Regions from separate parts of the Pseudoalteromonas thalassia genome, predicted to be linked through region 1. Evidence: predicted binding sites of a transcription regulator. Region 1 holds the regulator's gene; the other holds the start of a gene.
The links. The regulator sigma-54, encoded in region 1, starts transcription at its own class of promoters, with help from an activator protein. The targets are predictions, from matches to a motif close to GTTGGCACGNNNNTNGNNT.
Positions count from the first base shown of each region.

Region 1 (7,818 bases):
ACCCAGCTAAATTTTATTGCGCAAGGTAAGCGCGTTCTTGAAATTGAAGCGCAAGCTTTACACGAAATAGATCAGTACATCGATGAACATTTCGAGCAAGCTTGTCAGCTAATGTACCAATGCACAGGCCGTATCATCGTTATAGGCATGGGTAAGTCTGGCCACATTGGCAATAAAATAGCTGCCACATTAGCAAGCACTGGTACACCGGCATTTTTCGTTCATCCTGGCGAAGCAAGCCATGGCGACCTAGGGATGATCACTCGAGATGATGTAGTAATGTGCATTTCGAATTCGGGTGAAACCAGTGAAGTGTTAAGCATTATTCCTGTTATTAAACGAATTGGCGCAAAAATGATTTCGCTAACAGGTAACCCTGACTCAACAATGGCAAAGCTCTCTAATGTGCATGTTTGCATTAAAGTTAGCCAAGAGGCATGCCCACTGGGTCTTGCGCCAACGGCAAGCACTACAGCAACTTTGGTTATGGGTGATGCAATGGCTGTTGCTTTACTCGAAACACGTGGCTTTACAGCCGATGACTTTGCATTATCTCATCCCGGAGGCAGCCTAGGTAAGCGCTTGTTGCTTACATTAAACGATGTAATGCACAGTGGTGATGCAACACCAATAGTGCACGAGTCGCAAAGCATTAAAGATGCGCTTATTGAAATGTCTGCTAAAGGGTTAGGTATGACAGCCGTGGTCGCGGAAGACCAAAAACTCTGCGGCTTATTTACGGATGGTGATTTACGTCGTATTTTAGAGCAACGTATTGATATTCATAGTACCGCCATTAGCCAGGTCATGACGCGCTCATGTACTACAGCCAGTGCAGAGATGCTGGCTGCTGAGGCGTTAAATATTATGGAACGCAAACGTATCAACGGCTTGATTGTAATCGATAAAAATAACACACCGATTGGCGCGCTTAATATGCAAGACCTATTAAAAGCAGGAGTTCTGTAAGTAATGACATTCGCCGAGCTATACCAGCCCCTTAGTCCTGATGTAAGTCAGCGTGCTCAAAAAGTTAAGTTACTAATATGTGATATTGATGGCGTTTTTTCTGATGGCCGAATTTATCTTGGAAATCAGGGCGAAGAGCTTAAAGCATTTAATACCAAAGATGGCTTTGGCATAAAAGCACTCATTAATAGTGGCTTTGAAGTTGCCGTTATTACTGGGCGCCATTCACAAATAGTTCAGCAGCGAATGACTAGCCTAACCGTGCAGCATATTTATCAAGGCCAAGAAACAAAGCTGATTGCATACCAAGAGTTAAAAGATAAACTTGGCCTAGAAGATGAGCAAATAGCGTACATTGGTGACGATGGCCCTGATTTGCCTGTAATGGAAAAAGTAGGCTTTGCGGTAGCAGTCAATGATGCGCACCCACTGATAAAAAAACTGGCTCACTATACGACCATGCTACCGGGTGGCTTTGGCGCTGTACGTGAATTAACAGATTTACTGATGTTAGAAAACGGTAAGCCGTTAACTAGCGATGGAACCAGCGCATGAATATAGCCCGTATTTTACTGAGTATTGTTTTTGTTTGTTGCATGGTGTGGTTGTGGTATCCGTACTTTAACCAAACAACAAACACAATAAATAGTGAAGACGAGATTATTGCAACTCCCGATTATACGGCCGTTGCACTAAAGCAAACCGCTTATGATGAGCAAGGCAAGATTAGCCATAAAGTGGCCGCTGCGAAAATGGAGCTTTATCAGCAGCTTGGGTTTACCTTTTTTGAGCAACCTATTTTTACACTTTATGGCGACCAGCAAATTTGGCAAGTAAAAGCTAAAGAAGCCACCTTATATGAAAACGATCAGCTTATTTTTGAAGGCGATGTTGTTGCTAAAAACTTAACCCATAATGGCATGATCGAAGATATTAAAGCTGAAAACATTAACGTTGATATAGAACAAATGACCATGTTTTCGAAGCAACCTGTGACGCTAACAGGACCAAATTTAAAAATTACCGGTAAAGGCCTAAAAGCTAATTTAAAAACCGAGATTGTAGAGTTAACTAACCATACACGAACCATATACTATGACCAATAAACTGAAGAAATTACTCCTGATCCCAAGCTTATTGATTGCCTTTTCAGGCGTAGCTGCCGAGCAGACAGGCGCACAAATTAGCATAAGCTCAGATCGTCAAACTGGTAAGCTAAAAGATGGCGTTGGTATATTTGAAGGCAATGTCGAAATTATACATGGTAACCGCCGGATCACAGCCGAACGCCTTGAAGCCCATGGTGGTGATACAGAAGGTACTGTTGAGTTAATTATCGCCACAGGTAAGCCTGCTTATTTTGAAGAAAAGCAAGCAGATGGCACGGTAATGAGCGCCAGTGCAGAAGAAGTTCGCTACGACGTAGCCAAGCGCTTCTTAACTTTAAATGGCGAAGCCGAAGTGACTCAAGCAGGCCAAAAAGTAACAGCGAAAAGCATTACTTATGATATGGCACAACAACTAATTAGCGCAGAAAAAGACGAAAACTCAACAGACCGTGTACACACAATCTTAGTGCCTGTTGACAACAAACAAGACGATAAAGGCCAACCATGAGCACATTAAAAGCAGAGCTTTTAGCAAAAAGTTATAAAGGCCGCCAAGTTGTCAAAAATGTGGGTCTTGAGGTTGAAGCGGGCAGTATCGTTGGTTTGCTTGGCCCAAATGGCGCAGGCAAAACCACCACTTTCTATATGATTGTTGGCTTAGTACCTAGCGATAAAGGCAAGATCAGCATTGATGATAATGATATTACACTTTTGCCAATGCATAGCCGAGCACGTTTAGGGATTGGTTACCTACCACAAGAGTCATCTATTTTTAGAAAGTTAACGGTTTATCAAAACCTAATGGCTATTTTAGAAACGCGTAAAGATTTAAATAAACAAGGCCGAGAAGAAACACTCAACAACTTACTTGATGAATTTAGTATTCAGCATATTCGTGATAGTCAAGGTATGGCCTTATCTGGGGGCGAGCGTCGTCGCGTAGAAATTGCTCGGGCATTAGCCGCAAACCCTAAATTTATCTTGTTAGATGAGCCTTTTGCTGGTGTTGATCCTATTTCAGTGTTAGATATAAAGAAAATTATTGAACACTTAAAAAATCGTGGTATTGGTGTATTAATCACTGACCATAATGTTAGAGAAACCCTTGATGTTTGTGAAAAAGCCTACATTGTTTCTCATGGGGAGCTAATTGCATCAGGAACACCTGAGCATGTTTTAGCTGACCAAACCGTACGCGATGTGTATCTAGGTGAGCAATTCAGGCTATAACCAATAAGCCACCATCTAGCGCATCTGCTAAACTAAATAACAATGACAATAAATCGATATAAATTTACCTGTGACTGCACAGGTGTCGATAACACATAAAAGGATTGTTAGGGATACATGAGGCAATCATTACAGCTGCGCATGGGCCAGCAACTTACAATGACTCCACAACTGCAACAAGCAATTCGCTTGCTGCAGCTTAGTACATTGGATCTCCAGCAAGAAATTCAAGAAGCACTTGATAGTAACCCTCTGCTTGAAGTGGAAGAAGCAGATTACAACGATGAAAACATTGGTAAGAACGAGCAAAAAGCTGAATCTGATGATACTCAGCTAAGTGCATCGGCCGAAGAAGCGCCGAGTGAGTACGAACAAGAAAGCAGCGATGCCCTTAACAAAGACACCGTTAGTGACGATTTAGCTATGGATGTGACATGGGATGAGTACATGAGTGCAGCCCCATCAACATCATCAGGTCCAATGCCAGAAGATGAGTCAATTTATCAAGGTGCATCGACTGAAACCCTCCATGAATACCTTATGTGGCAATTACAACTCACACCATTTAGCCCAACCGATGAAGCGATCGCTGTCGCCATCGTAGAGGCAATTGATGACTCAGGTATTTTAACTGTTAGCTGCGAAGACATAGTCGAAAGTTTTAATCAAAATAATGATGAAGAAGAAATCGAACTAGATGAAGTCGAAGCGGTCTTAAAGAGAATACAGTTGTTTGATCCAGTAGGGATTGGTGCCCGTAGCTTACAAGAGTGCTTATGTATCCAGCTTCGCCAATTCGATGCGAGTACGCCGTATTTAGCTGAAACTAAAATGGTTTTATCTGAGCATATTGAATTATTAGCAAGTCGCGACTATCGCACTTTGATGAAAAAGACTAAGCTTAAAGAAAGCGAACTAAAAGAAGTAATGACGCTGATCCACAGCTTAAACCCTAAGCCAGCAGACAGCATAGTTCGCGAAGAGTCTGAGTACGTTATACCCGATGTATCGGTTAAAAAAGTTAAAGGTCGTTGGGTCGTTGAACTAAACCCAGATTGTATGCCAAAAATTAGAGTGAATAGCCAATATGCAGCTATGTCACGCTCAGTAAAATCGAGCAGCGATAGCCAGTTTATTCGCTCTCATTTACAAGAAGCTAAATGGTTTATTAAAAGCTTAGAGAGCCGTAACGATACACTTTTAAAAGTGACCAATTGTATCGTACAGCAACAACAAGCATTTTTTGAACATGGCCCAGAAGCCATGAAACCAATGGTGCTGAACGATGTCGCAGAAATGGTCGAAATGCATGAATCGACAATTTCACGTGTTACAACACAAAAATACATGCACACCCCTCGCGGGATTTTTGAGTTGAAATATTTCTTCTCAAGCCATGTCAGCACAGAAAACGGTGGTGAGTGTTCATCAACAGCAATTCGCGCTTTGATCAAAAAGCTTATCGCTGCAGAAAACTCAGCTAAACCATTGAGTGATAGTAAAATTGCAGATATATTGGCTGAGCAAGGAATTAAAGTAGCTAGACGCACAATTGCAAAATATCGAGAGTCTCTAGCGATACCTCCGTCTAATCAGCGTAAGAGTTTGATTTAGACGTTTTACATAGAAGGAAAATGCTTATGCAACTAAATTTAACTGGTCGTCATGTAGAAATCACTGATTCATTAAGAGACTATGTAAACAGCAAGTTTGCAAAACTAGAAAGGCATTTTGACCACATTAATAATGTACATGTCATTCTAGATGTAGAAAAATTAAGCCAAAAAGCAGAAGCAACTTTACATGTAAATGGAGGCGAGCTCTTTGCCTCAACTGCACACCAAGATATGTATGCAGCCATTGACTCGCTAATCGATAAACTAGATCGTCAAGTCATTAAACACAAAGAGAAATTAGCTCGACACTAAATTATGAAACTTAGTTCACTTACTAACCAGGACTGCAGCAAAGCTGCGGTCCTTTTTAATAGCAAAAAAAGAATCCTTGAATATATCAGCGAGCTGGCTCACCAGCAGCTTCCTCATTTATCTCAACAAGACGTCCTTGATGCCTTACTCAATAGAGAAAAATTAGGCAGTACAGGTATTGGTCGTGGCATTGCTATTCCACATGGCCGCATGAGTGGTGCAGAGCAACCAAAGGCATTTGTCATAGTGAGTGAATCCCCAATCAATTTTGACGCAATTGATAACCGACCTGTGGATATTTTCGTTGCACTCATCGTACCAGATGGAGACAGCCAACTTCACCTAAAGACCTTATCGACAATTGCTGATAGACTAAAAGATAAAGAGTTTTGTAAACAGTTACGTAGCGCCAAAACAGACCACGAACTGTTTCAGGTCATATCAGCAGAGGCATAAATGGAATTAATTATCATCAGCGGTCGCTCAGGCTCAGGTAAATCGGTCGCTTTACGTGTACTTGAAGACTTGGGTTACTACTGTGTTGATAATATCCCAGTCAACTTATTACCTTCGCTTGTTCGTAGCGTTTCAGACAACTATGACAAAATAGCAGTCAGCATAGATGTGCGTAACTTACCGAAAGAGCAGCAAGAGTTTAATGATATTCTTGAATACCTGCCAGGTTTTGCAAACCCAACACTGTTCTATTTAGACAGTGATGACCAAACTCTGATCAAACGCTTTTCTGAAACGCGACGCTTACATCCTCTATCGATTGACTCGCTGCCACTCGATTTAGCAATTAAGCAAGAAAGAGTATTACTGGATGTACTGATCACGCGCGCTGATTTTATGATTGATACCACCGACCTGAGTGTTCATCAGTTAGCTGAATCAATTCGTGAAAAGATCTTAGGTAAAAAAGATAAAAAGCTGATTATCACCTTTATGTCGTTTGGCTTTAAACATGGTATTCCAAAAGAAGCCGATTACGTATTTGATGCACGTTTTTTACCAAATCCACATTGGGAGCCAGATCTAAAGCCACTCACTGGCTTAGATCAACCAGTAAAAGATTACCTTGCAAGTCATAGCATAGTGCAAAAATTTACATGGCAAATTCAAACATTTGTGCAAACATGGTTGCCTCACCTTGAGCGTAACAATCGAAGCTATCTTACTATCGCAATTGGTTGTACTGGCGGGCAACATCGCTCGGTATATTTAGCGCAGACCATTGGTGATAGCTTTTCAAAAACGCATGCGAACGTAAAAATCCGCCATCGCGAGCAAGATATTTAATTGGATGCCAGATGCACGCAGAAGACACGTTTTTAATTCAAAATAAGCTTGGCTTGCACGCACGAGCAGCCACTGTTTTAGCACAACTTGCTTTGCAATTTGATGCTAAAATTATGCTTTATCAAGACGATAAAGAAGCTGAAGGTGATAGTGTTTTAGCCTTAATGCTACTTGAAAGTAGTCAAGGTAAAGAAGTGCGTGTGGTATGTGAAGGCCCAGATGCAGAGGCTGCACTGAACGCAATTGGAGAATTAATTGCACAACGCTTTCATGAACAAGAATAGCGTTTGCTAAGGCTTAACCGTTTAAGTTAAACTTAGTTCAGGTATTTATAATTCTCTTTAAATATCCTACTTTTATATCGTTCACACCTTAAAAATACAAAGCACTTAATAATTTTATCGCAGTGTGAAGATATCCTGCAAATACACCACTTAGCAACTATGCTGTATTTGCAGAATCTGTATTAATCTATTTTCAGTTGTAAGGACGCCAATGCCAGAAGCCTTTGAACAAGACTACCCACTACAACAACTTAAACAAGTGACCAAGTCACTCAATAGTGGACAATTTGTTCAGGTGCGAGGCATGCTCGCTAAAACAGCTCCGTGTGATACCGCTTTATTATTAGAGTCATCTCCCCATAAAATTCGTCGCATGCTATGGCAGTTGGTAGACCCAGATGTGCGTGGTGATGTTTTAGAAGAACTCTCTGAAGACGTACGTTTAGGTATTATTGCTCAGATGGAGCCTGAGCACATTGCTGCTGCAACCGAAGACATGGACGACGATGACTTAGGTGAAGTTCTTCGTAGCCTTCCTGACACCGTTTATCAAGACGTAGTCAGTGCAATGGACTCGCAAGATAGAGAAAGGGCAACTCAGGCACTGTCGTACCAAGAGCGTTCAGCCGGTGCCCTGATGAACAGCGATACGGTAACAATCCGTCCAGATGTTACCTTAGATGTAGTCCTGCGCTATTTACGCTTGCGTGGTGAACTACCAGAGGGTACAGATGACTTATACGTTGTTGATAAACATAACTGCTTTTTAGGCGCGCTTTCGTTAACCACATTACTGACCAACTCATCGGATAAAATTGTTCGTGATTTAATGGATGAAGAGTGCGAGTCAATCCTGATCTCAATGGATGAAAGTGATGTAGCGCAATTGTTCGAGCGTCATAACTGGATTTCAGCCCCTGTTGTTGATGATAACGCTCACTTACTTGGTCGTATTACCATCGATGATATCGTTGACGTAATCCGTGAAGATGCTGA
Region 1 covers NZ_JBMMUE010000012.1:39,989-47,806, reverse strand. The annotation lists gene AAEU31_RS14425 (KpsF/GutQ family sugar-phosphate isomerase) at 1-969, shown strand, start outside; gene kdsC (3-deoxy-manno-octulosonate-8-phosphatase KdsC) at 973-1,524, shown strand; gene lptC (LPS export ABC transporter periplasmic protein LptC) at 1,521-2,075, shown strand; gene lptA (lipopolysaccharide transport periplasmic protein LptA) at 2,065-2,586, shown strand; gene lptB (LPS export ABC transporter ATP-binding protein) at 2,583-3,308, shown strand; gene AAEU31_RS14400 (RNA polymerase factor sigma-54) at 3,426-4,922, shown strand; gene hpf (ribosome hibernation promoting factor) at 4,949-5,236, shown strand; gene ptsN (PTS IIA-like nitrogen regulatory protein PtsN) at 5,240-5,692, shown strand; gene rapZ (RNase adapter RapZ) at 5,693-6,538, shown strand; gene AAEU31_RS14380 (HPr family phosphocarrier protein) at 6,550-6,822, shown strand; gene mgtE (magnesium transporter) at 7,034-7,818, shown strand, end outside.

Region 2 (7,818 bases), on a different contig from region 1:
ATAGCGTCTTACGCCATGCTCTTTATAAAGCGAGTAAGGCAAAGCATATAAGTAAGCAATATTAGGCATGGTTTGGTGAAACGCAGTATCAAATACGGCAATTTGTGGCAGCGCTGAGAACGCTTGCTTTGCAGTGCGAATACCCAATAAGTTTGCTGGGTTATGAAGTGGTGCAAGTGCCGCTGTTTTTTCAATAGCTGCAAGTACATCATCGTCGATAAGTACAGATTCAGTGAAATGCTCGCCACCGTGCACCACACGATGACCTACAGCGATTAAATTATCTGCCAGACCTAAGTTATTGACTAGCTTAACCAATTCAGCAATCGCCGCATCGTGGGCTTGACCTTTAGCAAGTTCAATCAGCTTTTTTTCACCATTATATTTATATTTGATTGAAGGCGTGTCTGAGCCAAGGCGCTCAGCTAAACCTGAAATAACTTCGTCAGAAGTGGTGGCATCTAAAATGGCAAATTTTAAACTTGAACTACCACAGTTCAGTACTAAAACATGGTGTGGTGGGTAAAGGGGCGTTGGCATAGCTAGGTCCTAAAAGTACGATATCAGTCAGTGTATATTAAGGCTTGATAATTAGAATTCTTTGCCAGTATAGTAAATAAGTATTTTGTTGCTACACTTAACAAAGGTGGGCTGTAATTATACTAAAGTCTCGTTGACTTAAGCCGATAACATTTTATCTCATTTAGACTATTAACGTTAGTGTCAATGACATAAATTGTTATAAAAACGAGGACAGGTTTTGCAGGGATTGTATCCGGGAGTGTGTTACACTCAGTTGTGAAACAGTATGAAAACCCGAGGAGTGATGATGCAAAAAGGTGTCATGTCACAAGTGCAAACAGGTCGTCAGTACGCGAAAAAATGGCCAATGCGACAAGAGCTAGCTCCAATGTTTGCTGAATTCAGAGTGATCAAAGCCACTGACTTGGCAATCACAGTCATGCCTATTCTGGCTATGTTCACAGTGTTCATGCAAGTAAACTATTTAGGTAGTGATTACTTCCCTCAAGCTATTACTATCGCTTTATTTTTTCTGTCGTTACCTTTTCAAGGCTTACTGTGGTTAGGTCGTCGCGCTCAAACTCGTTTAGAACCAGCAATGTTAAGTTGGTATACCGAGCTGCATAGTAAAATGAAGGCACATGGCTATCAGTCACAACTCACAACTGAAAAACCATGCTACACAGATTTAGCTCAACTTTTAAAAGATATGTTCGAAAAGATGGATAAAGCGTTCACAAAAGAACACTTTTAATCACGAATAAACTGGCTCACATAAAACGATAACGTTACTTTTTGTGGGCCTTGTTGCTCTATCTGCTGCCAATGCTCTGGGCGAAACTTCCAAGCAAACGGCGTCATCATAATTAAATGTTTAATCTCATCAACAGGCAATAGCACCTGTTGCTCTAGTAAGTTTATTGACTCTTTACTAAATCCTGCTGGTGGCTCTATCTCTGTATGTGGTTTTACATCCGCATAAATAAACGCTTTTAATTCTTTAAGATGCCAAGGTCCTGGGCTTGCGACAATTAGACTGCCTTGCGATTTGGCAAGTCGAGCAAGTTCTTGTGCAAATAAGGGGGCAAACACACTGACAAGCACATCGGCAGATGCGTCAGCAAAAGGGGCTTGGCTAATCGAGGCAACACTAAAATTTGCATTTTCATAACGCTTAGCCGCGTATTTTACCGCCGGCTTGGAAATATCAACACCATATACTTCGGCACTCGATTGCGCTGCTATTGCTTGGGTATAAAAGCCTTCGCCACATCCTAAATCAATTACTGTATTTGGTTTAAGTGATGCCACTAACTCAGCTAAAGCTTGCTGTAAAAAAAGGTAGTGCCCCGCACTTAAAAAAGCTCGGCGTGCTTGCACCATTTCAAGGTTATCACCCGGTTGTTTCGACTTTTTATTTTGCACGGGTAGTAAATTGACATAACCCTCTTTAGCGATATCAAAACTATGGTTGTTGTCACAGCGGTAAGTTTTATCGGTTAGCGTAAGTTCAAGTTTGCAAAGCGGGCAGTGATAGTGAAGACTCATGAGTCTAAATAGTCCTTATCATAAAAGGTTTTAACCCAGTGCGGGCGATAGGTGATCAACAAGGTAATAGCCATGCCATTGAGCATTGCTTCAGGAAACCAAATTATGGCACATAGAATGAGATAGTTTTCTGAAATCTCAATAAAACTGTAATCACCCAATAAGTAATAAAACACACCACTGGTAAGTATTTTGATACAAGCGATAACAGCCGCGGTTAAAAATGCGCATAAAAAGATATAAATAAAAAAGTGTCTTGGTAAATAGCTATAGCAAAGTACAAAACACAAGTAACTCAGCGTGATAGGTATAAATGCCGTAAACAGTAAATGCACAGGCAATAAGGGCAGTGGCAACTGAGCGACTAACACCAGCAGGAGACTTGCAAGGCTGCTTGCAAAAATAGCTAGTCGCCAACCTAAAATCAGGGTCACTGCGGTGACCCCTAAGATATGCAATTCGAGGCCCGGCAATATTCCCGCTTTAATGCGCCATAATATTGCAAGTACTAAAGCACACGCGAGCACACCCACTTGTCTTATTGGTGTTGCCAATAATTGGGATGCGCTTTGCTTATCAAAGCTTAGCCAAAGTACTAAAGCCACACAGCTCCACAATGGGAGCTGCCATTGTATCGTCTCTATCATGCGTTAAATGTTGACCAAATTGGCGCATGATCAGATGGTTTTTCGATACCACGTAATTCGTAATCGATACCTGACTCAACACAACGCTCAGCAAGTGCTGGGGTTGCTAAAATCACATCAATACGTAAACCGCGATTGTCATCAAAACCTTTTGAGCGGTAATCAAACCACGAATATTGTTCGGTTTTTTCTGGGTATAGTTCACGGAAGGTATCTTTAAAGCCCCAGTTTAATAACGTGCTTAACCATTCACGCTCTTCTGGTTGAAAAGAACATTTACCCGTTTTTAACCAGCGCTTACGGTTAGGCTCGCCAATACCAATGTCGAGATCGGTTGGTGAAATATTAATGTCGCCCATCACAATAACATCTTGCTCTGGCGTGTGGTTATCTTCTAAGTGAGTCATTAGATCTTTATAGAATTGACGCTTATATGGGAACTTGGTTTCATGGGCAATATTATCGCCTTGCGGGAAGTAGCCATTCATCACAGTAAGATCGCGACCATTTTCTTGAGTCACTGTTACGCTGATCATTCGACGCTGTGATTCATCTGTATCGGTTGCAAAACCTTTTACAACCGATTTAGGTTCTTGCTTACATAGCATTGCCACGCCGTAATGCGCTTTTTGACCATGGAAATAAACGTGATAACCCATTTTTTGTACATCCTCAAGCGGGAAGGCTTCATCATGCACTTTGATTTCTTGTAAGCCAATGATATCTGGTTGATGTTTATCAATCACCGCTTGCAACTGGTGTAAACGGGCGCGCAGGCCGTTAATGTTAAATGAGATTACCTTCATGGATTACCTATCTGAATTTTTGTTTATTCGTTTAGCGCAATTCTACCATCAAAATAGGGCTTATTCATGAGCAAATTACGAAAATCAAATTGAATAAATGTTGATCAATTGCTGCTTATTTTAAAAACATTGTTAACTCAGTATTAATAATTAAATTAAATAAATAATTCAGTTGATCTACTTATTTTTGGTTATATAATGCGCGCAAATCACCCGTTCATATTATGTACTATTTAAAGGTAAACCATGAAAAAACAATTAGTGATGCTTTCTCTTGCATGTATCTCATTTGGCTCATTAGCAAGCAACCCGCACTACTTTTCAGCTGATAACCGTATTGAATCAAAGTTATGTAGCTTAAGTGCGAACGAAGGGTTTACCGCTGCACGTAAAGAAGCAGCAAAGCATGGCATTTCAATGTCACGTTTTTCAAAGAGCATTTTATGTAACGGTACTGACATCCGTGAAATTGCTAAAAAAGCACAATCACAAGAAGCTGCAACAAAGGCAGCTGTTGAAGTGTTTGCTAAAAATGAGCAAAAAGAGACTCAACTTTGTATCACTGCACTTAAAAAAGGTTTAACACCTGTGCGTGAAAAAATTGGTAACTTAAATACTTTAAAATGTAATGGCGAAGCAGTAACAGATTTCGTTAAGCGTTACCAAAACGCAGCTATCTAATAGCAACATTATAGTTAGATTGAAAAAGCGCTCTTTAGAGCGCTTTTTTTATGAAAAAATTACAGTAATTAATGAAAAGCTTGCTAAATCATAGGCTTAACCTTAACTTAACCAGGTTGTAAGTGCTTGATTTTAGCCAATAAGGCATTTTGGCATTCAACTTGTAACAGTCGAAGTGAATCTAATCGACTACAAGGAAATGTCTTATGAAAAAGTTAACTTTAGCATCAACAATTTTAGCAGCATTAAGCCTATCAGCCTGTTCTGCGAGTAACTCTTTAGCAAAAATCGACAGCGATTTTGGCAGCCTAGATAATGACAACGACGGTTATATCTCTAAAGTAGAAGCTGACGACGATGCTATTTGGGAGCACTTTTCAAATATCGATACCAATATGGATGAGCAAATCAGCCGTACTGAATTTAATGCTTACATGCAGTTAAATACAGGTAAGGTGGCAACTGATAGTGAGGTATCTGAATCAGCATTTAAAGCTGAAATCGCTAAATTTGACCCAATCGAAAATGACTTTAAATCGTTAGATAACGATAAAAATGGCTATATTTCTATTGAAGAAGCGGATGACGACGACATTGCAAATCACTTTGGCTATATGGATAGCAACAAAGATAAACGTGTAAACCGCAATGAGTTTATTAGTTACATTAATAAATATGGTAGTGAAGTTGCCGAAGACGACGCGTTAGAGATGCTTAACAAGAGCTAATTTTATAAAGCAGCTATTAAATACCCCAAAAGCCAGTGTTTTACGCTGGCTTTTTTATAATAATTTTTCCAACCTTGGTCGACTTCTGTCATAATAGAGCGTTAGTGAGTAAAAATGACCTTTAGTAGCAATGGCCGCAAAACGTATCAGTGATGAACAATTAGTCGAAATCATAGAAGCCGCGATTTTTGTTGCCGGAAAGCCCGTGTCTAAGCGTCATTTAAAAGAGACAGTATTAGCTGATTTAAGCGTATCTATGCCACGCATAAATAATGCAATTGACCAAATTCAAACGCATTATCAAACTCGAGGCATTAAGCTTGTTGCCGTTGGCAGCGGTTATCGGTTTCAAGCATGTGCAAGTTTAGCACCTTGGCTTGCAAACTTATGGCAAGAGCGAGCACCGAAATACTCAAGAGCACTATTAGAAACTTTATCCTTGATTGCCTACAGACAACCCATAACCCGTGGTGAGATTGAACAAGTACGGGGGGTTACAGTTGGCTCAGGGATAATTAAAACATTATTAGAAAGAGAGTGGATAAGAGTTGTTGGCCACAAAGAAGTGCCGGGGCGTCCTGCCTTGTACGCCACCACTGCTGCTTTCTTAGACTATTTTTCATTAGCTGGTTTAGATGAATTACCACCACTGCCTGAGCTTCAGGAAAGTAAAATCAACCAGTTATTGAGCGATCCTTCTGTGAGAGAACTATCTGAATGAGTAATTTAGAAACTGAAAAGTTACAAAAAGTATTAGCCCGTGCTGGTGTGGGTTCACGTCGTGAAATGGAAAAATACATTGATGCTAACCGCGTAAGTGTTAACGGTAAAGTTGCCCGTTTAGGTGACCGTGTAGAGGCAAGCGATGTAATCCGTGTTGATGGTCACGTTGTGAAAATTGAAGACAAAGCTGAGCGTATTTGTCGTGTGCTTATGTATAACAAACCCGAAGGCGAGTTATGTACACGTAAAGACCCAGAAGGTCGTCGTACCGTATTTGACCGTTTACCACGCGTTGATGGCGAACGTTGGATTGCGGTAGGTCGATTAGATATCAACACTGCAGGTTTAATGCTTTTTACTAACGATGGTGAACTTGCTAACCGTTTAATGCATCCAAGTTACGAAGTTGAGCGTGAATACTCAGCGCGAGTGTTTGGGGAAGTAACAAACGAGACCTTAAGAACATTAACCAAAGGTGTTGAACTTGAAGATGGTCCAGCAAAATTTTTAAATATTAAACCGCTTGGTGGTGAAGGTATCAATCGTTGGTTTAATGTTACGTTGACTGAGGGACGTAACCGCGAAGTACGTCGTTTATGGCAATCGCAAGATGTAGAAGTTTCTCGTCTTATTCGTATTCGTTACGGTAAGTTAGAGCTTGATAAGCGTTTACCACAAGGTGGTTGGGCTGAGCTTGATTTAGATACCGTTAACTATTTACGTAAAACTGTACAGTTAGGTCGCGAAACACAAACTAAGTTGTCGGCTATTCCTGAAAAACGTAAAGACAAGCGTGCTAAAATTAACCAAATCCGTAAGGCGGTTAAAAAGCACAATCAACGCGCTAAACAAACTAAGCGTCGTTAATCAGCAATATCATTGTTTGCAGATAAACTGATTTATTCGCAAACAGGCATAAAAAAAGCAGCGATTCGCTGCTTTTTTTGTTTCAAAATGCTATTTATGCATTTTCAACCGCTGTACGTGGGTCAACATATTCCATGTTGAAAGCTTCTGCTACTTCTTTATAAGTAACTTGGCCTTTGATCACGTTTAAGCCTTTTAAGAAATGTGCATCATCAAGAAGCGCCTTCTTATAACCTTTGTTAGCAAGGTTGATGATATACGGTAATGTTGCGTTGTTAAGTGCAAACGTAGAAGTACGTGGTACAGCACCTGGCATGTTAGCAACACAGTAGTGAACAACGTCATCAACGATGTAAGTAGGATCTGCGTGAGTTGTTGCTTTAGAAGTAGCGATACAACCACCTTGGTCGATTGCAACGTCAACGATAGCAGAACCAGGCTTCATTGCTTTGATGTGCTCAGCTGTAACTAGTTTAGGCGCTGCTGCACCTGGGATTAGTACGCCACCGATCACAAGGTCAGCTTCTAGTACGTGTTTTTCTAACGCATCAGCAGTAGAGTAAATAGCTTTAACTTTGTTACCGAACTGTGCGTCTAATGCACGTAATACGTCGATGTTACGGTCAAGAACAACAACATCAGCACCTAGGCCAACTGCCATTTGCGCTGCGCTACGACCAACCATGCCGCCACCGATAACAACAACTTTAGCTGGCTCAACACCTGGTACACCACCCAATAACATACCACGGCCGTGGTTTGATTTTTCAAGCGCTTGTGCACCAGCTTGGATAGACATACGACCAGCAACTTCACTCATAGGAGCAAGAAGAGGTAAACCGCCACGAGCGTCAGTTACAGTTTCGTAAGCGATACAGATTGCGCCGCTTTTAACTAGGTCTTCAGTTTGTGGAAGATCCGGTGCTAAGTGAAGGTAAGTAAATAGAATTTGGTCTTCGCGTAACATTGCACGCTCAACAGCTTGAGGCTCTTTTACTTTAACGATCATTTCAGCTTTAGCAAAAACGTCAGCAGCGGTTGGTAAAATTTCAGCACCAGCTGCAACATAATCTTCGTTAGTGAAGCCAATGCCCATACCTGCATCAGTTTCAACAAACACTTGGTGGCCATGGTTTACTAGTTCACGAACACTCGCAGGAACCATACCTACACGGTATTCATGGTTTTTAATTTCTTTAGGTACACCAATAATCATAGTTTTTCGCCTTAATAGAACGGGATAAAATTTTTGACTATTATATTCATGACATGCCAGTGTGTCTCACCTTTTTTAAG
Region 2 covers NZ_JBMMUE010000026.1:10,126-17,943, forward strand. The annotation lists gene AAEU31_RS19950 (acetate kinase) at 1-540, opposite strand, end outside; gene yfbV (terminus macrodomain insulation protein YfbV) at 830-1,276, shown strand; gene AAEU31_RS19960 (putative RNA methyltransferase) at 1,273-2,070, opposite strand; gene AAEU31_RS19965 (energy-coupling factor ABC transporter permease) at 2,067-2,714, opposite strand; gene xthA (exodeoxyribonuclease III) at 2,714-3,523, opposite strand; gene AAEU31_RS19975 (exonuclease III) at 3,770-4,204, shown strand; gene AAEU31_RS19980 (EF-hand domain-containing protein) at 4,411-4,932, shown strand; gene scpB (SMC-Scp complex subunit ScpB) at 5,063-5,653, shown strand; gene rluB (23S rRNA pseudouridine(2605) synthase RluB) at 5,650-6,522, shown strand; gene ald (alanine dehydrogenase) at 6,617-7,738, opposite strand.
Region 2: AAEU31_RS19980 (EF-hand domain-containing protein) is a predicted target of sigma-54. The motif match lies at 4,353-4,371, and genes of this name have one in related genera.